Linked DNA regions of Dyadobacter pollutisoli. The protein of the gene in region 1 interacts with the protein of each later gene in a pairwise test. Links are inferred from orthologs where the notes say so. Each region holds a gene or a part of one and is shown in the gene's direction. Other genes may lie near its edges.

Region 1 (2,848 bases):
GCTGGCAGGGGATACTTTTGCCTCAACAGGGTTCATTGTAACAGCTCCGAAAGCCAAAACTGAGGCAAGAAGCATTACGCCATACTTAGTCCTTTTCATATTCTGAGTATTAGTAAACTTGTTTGTTTTAAATTAACTGACGCAATTTACAACACGGCTTTTTAAAAATACAATTCATTAACAATTGTTTGAAAACTAAAACGTCAGAACAGGACCTTATACTGATCCCTGACGGCCCTGCCTACGCAAATTACCGAAAGCACCATCATATAATGGTTAATATCCACAGGGTCCATCGGAATGGGCAACCTGCCCGACTTGGTGGAAAGTGCCAGCAGCATCATTGAGAATACCACCCAGAGTGCGCTTTTCTGCCGACTTGCCAGTCCCACGCAGGAGATCAGTAATGTGATCAGGATACACAGTGATTTAATGATCAATCCCACATACTCCACATTGAACCAGGTAATGCAGTAAAATAGCAGCAGGCCAAGGCCAAGGGTTGAATAAAATAGAAAATTACCTCCCTGGTATCGCATGATCAGGCACCACGATGCCGATACCAGGCAAAACGCTCCCAAAGTCATTTCTCCCGCAACAATTACTCCACGCACTTTCTCGAGACTCTGCACACCTGCGTATACAAGCAGGTCCGTCAACGCGACGAGTGAAATACTGAACAGGAATATTCCCCAGAGCCATCTGGTAATAGCAGGTTGCTCATTGAAATATCTGAAAAAAATAAACAGGCTCGTGAAGCTTAAAACAAGATTGGAAAATATATGAGGATTGCTAAGTATATCCATAAAATGGCGTCAAATTATCAAAAAAGCAATTTACAAATTCTGGTTACATTTTGCTACTTCGTGCTTTTCGTTCTACTTTTACCAAAAAAACTGATTTACCAACATGAGCGTTTTAGTTAATAAAAATTCTAAGATTATAGTTCAGGGATTTACTGGTTCGGAAGGGTCTTTTCATGCCCAGCAGATGATCGAATACGGTACTAATGTTGTAGGTGGTGTAACTCCTGGCAAAGGCGGGCTATCTCATTTGGAAAGACCTGTTTTTAACACGGTTGACCTTGCAGTACGTGCCACCGGTGCAGACGTCGCCATCATTTTCGTTCCGCCGGCATTTGCCGCTGACGCAATCATGGAAGCCGCGGATGCTGGTATCGGCGTAATCGTTTGTATCACTGAGGGTATCCCTACCAAAGACATGATGCAGGCGAAAGAATATATCAAAAGTAAAAATTGCCGTTTGATAGGCCCTAACTGCCCTGGGATTATTACCGCAGAGGAATGTAAGGTAGGTATCATGCCAGGCTTTATCTTCAAAAAAGGAACGATAGGGCTTGTATCAAAATCAGGTACATTGACTTACGAAGCGGTTGATCAGCTGACACGTTCAGGATTGGGACAAACTACGGCGATCGGTATCGGTGGTGACCCTATCATTGGTACAACTACTAAAGAAGCGGTTGAGCTGCTAATGAACGACCCTGAGACAGAAGCGATCGTCATGATCGGTGAAATCGGTGGTAGCATGGAAGCCGAGGCTGCACATTATGTGAAATCAACAGGTAACAAAAAACCGGTTGTAGGATTTATCGCCGGACAAACTGCTCCAAAAGGCCGTCGTATGGGCCATGCTGGTGCTATCATCGGCGGTGCTGACGATACAGCAGAAGCTAAAATCAGGATCATGAAAGAATCAGGTATCTTTGTAGCGGAGTCACCTGCCCTGATCGGTGAAACCATGTTGATCGCCCTTGGAAAGAAATAGTTACCTGCTTACATATAACTTGATAAGAGGGCTGGGGAAACCCCGCCCTTTTTTATACTGATGAAGTCCATATTTTCACCTATTTATTGGGCTTTTTTTACAGCACTTTTGCTATTCGGAACATTTGCTCAAAGCGCCGTCAAGGTCACGCCTCCCGAGCAGTTTTTCCCCATTTACAATTATCAGAACGACTGGCTGGTATATAATGGTCAGTACAAAAACTATGTCCCGTTCTCACAGGGGATCAATGAAGGAACCCGGTTTGTAAGTCTTTACATTGACTTGGTTAAAAACAGAAGATATTCGCTGCTCCTCAATGCTGACAATGAAAGTTACCTGTTTCTGGAAGGTGCTTTGCAAAACAAAATTACGCCGGATCAATGGCAGGAACTCAATATAGACAGCCTCTACAAGTTTTATAAGAAAGACGAGTTGCTGCTGACGATCTATGGCAGCCCGGGAATAGTCGATAAAACCGTCCTCCTGTGCCATGAAAAAAAGCAAAATGAGAAAGGTATAGCGCCAAATACCAGTTCTAATTTTATTAATATTAAACCGATCTCTTTTTCACCGTTCGGTAACTTTGCCGCCATTGCTCTTATCATCATACTGATCCTGAATGCATGGATTTTCAACCTGAATCCGCTTTCATTTATCCGTTTGATAAATCCAATTGAATTCTTCAATAACGATCCGCGGGACCAGCTTTCCAAAATAAACAAACCATATAGTAATACTGTCATTTTCTTCGTCATTATCAGCTCAATGATGATGAGTTTCCTGGTAGTGTTTTGCTCGGCCAACAGACTTAATCTGTTTTCAGTAAGCACTATTTTATCCGAAAAATCCAATACGCTCCAAATTCTGGGTGATTTCTCCCTCCTGACGGTGATCTTTTTCCTGTTGGTTTATGCCAAATATATATGCATGGTGCTGGCAGGAAATATGCTGAACCTTGATAAACAGGTCGACACTATTTTTATTAAAATAGTGCAATCCTCCTATCTCTTTTACGCCTGCATTTTCTTGCTTGTTTTCACATTGGGTTTCAACCATATCA
Region 2 (2,909 bases), 220 kb from region 1 along the record:
ACGTTAGCATCGAAACGTGGTCACACATTTGAGTAAAAATATTTTTATGGGAGCATCATTCCGTCCTGCATGACCAGTCGCCGGTCTGCCATTTCTGCCAATTCTTCGTTGTGGGTCACAATCACGAAAGTTTGTCCGAAATCGTCGCGCAGCTTGAAAAACAACTGGTGTAGATCCAGAGCATTATGTGAGTCGAGGTTACCGCTGGGTTCGTCGGCAAGCACGATCGACGGCTTGTTCAGCAGCGCCCTTGCCACTGCTACCCTTTGTTGCTCACCGCCTGACAGTTGCGAAGGCAAGTGGTCCATTCTACCCGAAAGACCAAGCATTTCCAGCAGTTCTTTCCCTCTGGATATAATCTCCTTTTCATTACCTAACCCATTGATATAGCCTGGCATACAGGTATTTTCCAGCGCCGTAAATTCGGCAAGCAGATTGTGAAATTGGAAGATAAAACCGATCTTTTCGTTTCGGAATTTGGCAAGATCTTTATCTTTTTGAGTAAATACATTCACTCCTTCTATGAGCACCTGCCCTTCATCAGGCCTGTCCAATGTGCCCAGAATGTGCAAAAAAGTACTTTTTCCCGCTCCCGAAGGACCAACTATCGCGACTACCTCACCCTTTTTTACTTCCAGATCAATTCCCTTCAAAACCTGTAAAGAACCGTATGTCCGCCTGATCCCGCTCGCCTGAAGTAAATTCATATTTAGAAGAAAGATAATTGGACTGAAATCTACGCCCGTTTTGATTAATTCCTTAATTTGCCGTGAAAATACCAATTTACTTTTATACTCATGAATATTCACGAATATCAAGGCAAAAGCGTTCTTAAAAAATACGGTGTGCGTATTCAGGAAGGGCTCGTAGCCGACACTCCGGACAAGGCAGTTGAAGTTGCGCGTGAGCTTAGCCAGCAGACTGGTACCAAATGGTATGTTGTAAAATCACAGATCCACGCAGGTGGACGTGGAAAAGGCCGCATCGTTGGAACCGAACAACGTGGTGTTGCCCTCGCAAAATCTGTTGAAGATGTGCGCACCATATCCAATAATATTTTGGGCAAAGTGTTGGTTACGCATCAGACCGGACCCGATGGAAAGCGTGTCAACAAAGTGCTTATTGCCGAAGATGTATATTATCCAGGACCTAGCGAGCCGAAAGAGTACTATCTTTCTATCCTGCTTGACCGCGGTAAAAACTGTAATGTGATCATGGCCAGCACCGAAGGTGGAATGGACATTGAGGAAGTTGCAGAGCATACGCCTGAAAAGATCATGAAAGAGTGGATTGATCCAAAAGTAGGCTTGCAGCCATTCCAGGCACGCAAAGTAGCTTTTGCGTTGGGCCTTGAAGGCGATGCGTTCAAAGAAATGGTGAAATTCATCACCTCTCTTTACAAAGCTTATATTGAAAGTGATTCAGCGATGTTCGAAATCAACCCGGTTTTGAAAACATCTGACAATAAAATCCTTGCCGTTGATGCCAAAGTTGACCTGGATGACAATGCATTGTATCGTCACCCTGAACTGGCTGAAATGCGCGATACCAACGAAGAAGATCCTTTGGAAGTAGAAGCAGGTGCTAACAACCTGAACTACGTCAAACTGGATGGAAACGTAGGTTGTATGGTAAATGGTGCCGGTCTTGCGATGGCTACCATGGATATTATCAAGCTTTCGGGCGGCGAGCCTGCTAACTTCCTGGATGTTGGGGGTGGCGCTAACGCCCGTACCGTTGAAGCAGGTTTCCGTATCATTTTGAAAGACCCTAATGTAAAGGCTATCCTGATCAACATCTTCGGTGGTATTGTTCGTTGCGACCGTGTTGCAGCTGGTGTTGTAGAAGCTTACAAGGCGATTGGCGAGATTCCAGTACCAATCATCGTTCGTCTACAGGGAACCAATGCGGAAGAAGGTGCACGTATCATCAATGAGTCAGGCCTGAAAGTATATTCAGCGATCGAATTCAAAGAAGCCGCAACAAAGGTATCAGAAGTTCTGGCCGAGTTAGGCGTCTAACCCATCCGCATACCGCATACCCAATAGCCCAGGACTTAAGTCCTGGGCTATCATGCCATCCGGTACGATACCATCGCCATCCGGCACGGCGCCATCGCCATCCGGTACGATACCATCCCATCCGGCATGACGCCATGCCATCCGGTACGATACCATCTCCGATATCATCCCGATATGACACCATCCGGGAGGCATCCATTATCCCAATATCCAATACAACACCATCGTCGTAGCAAAGCTTGCTAATCCCTGCAATCCCGTCAGGATCGTGTGAGTGCGATAAGTATCTCTCGATGAAATTCCTGTAAACTGTGAAACGACCCAGAACCATGCATCATTGGTATGGGAAACAATCATAGCCCCGCTTCCTACGGCCATCACTACTAATGTAATCTGAATCGGTGTTACAAAGCCCAGCGATGCCAGCAATGGTGCTAATATACTTGTTGTCAACACCATAGAGGAAGTTGTTGACCCCTGCGCCGTTTTGAAGAATGCTGCTATCAGAAATGCGATCATCAGTAAATATCCGCCAGACATTTCGTTATGTAACAGCCATTGACTAACCATTTCTTTGAGTGAAGTTTCTTTTAATATCGCGCCAAATGCTCCCCCCGCACCCACCAACACCAGAGTAGTTCCGCAATGTTCGATTCCACTTTTGAAACAAGACATCATACGTTCGGCGGCATACTCCGGAAATAAAGAATAGCTGAAAAAAATGGCCAGCAGAAACGAAACGAGTGGGCTGCCCAGGAATCCCAGCCATTTGATCCATACCTCTGGGAAATTCAGGATTTTGGCAAATGATGCCAGCGTGATCAACAAAATGGGCAATACGATCGGCATGAATGCTTTCCAGGCGGGAGGTAGCTGCTCTTCCCGAAG

Evidence for each region.
Region 2: the proteins of sucD (region 1) and sucC interact in binary tests that used the Escherichia coli proteins (3 or more experiments, as listed by UniProt). The link is inferred for Dyadobacter pollutisoli from one-to-one orthologs.

Annotation. Positions count from the first base shown.
Region 1 is NZ_CP112998.1:7,427,454-7,430,301, reverse strand. It holds sucD (succinate--CoA ligase subunit alpha), read left to right. Parts: upstream 1-909; coding sequence 910-1,788; downstream 1,789-2,848. Other genes in the region: ON006_RS30880 (DUF4271 domain-containing protein), read left to right, coding at 1,849-2,848; ON006_RS30890 (hypothetical protein), read right to left, coding at 204-806; azu (azurin), read right to left, coding at 1-99. UniProt on the Escherichia coli protein: Succinyl-CoA synthetase functions in the citric acid cycle (TCA), coupling the hydrolysis of succinyl-CoA to the synthesis of either ATP or GTP and thus represents the only step of substrate-level phosphorylation in the TCA.
Region 2 is NZ_CP112998.1:7,645,098-7,648,006, reverse strand. It holds sucC (ADP-forming succinate--CoA ligase subunit beta), read left to right. Parts: upstream 1-797; coding sequence 798-2,021; downstream 2,022-2,909. Other genes in the region: ON006_RS31855 (GntP family permease), read right to left, coding at 2,220-2,909; ON006_RS31860 (hypothetical protein), read right to left, coding at 2,010-2,162; ON006_RS31870 (ABC transporter ATP-binding protein), read right to left, coding at 45-707. UniProt on the Escherichia coli protein: Succinyl-CoA synthetase functions in the citric acid cycle (TCA), coupling the hydrolysis of succinyl-CoA to the synthesis of either ATP or GTP and thus represents the only step of substrate-level phosphorylation in the TCA.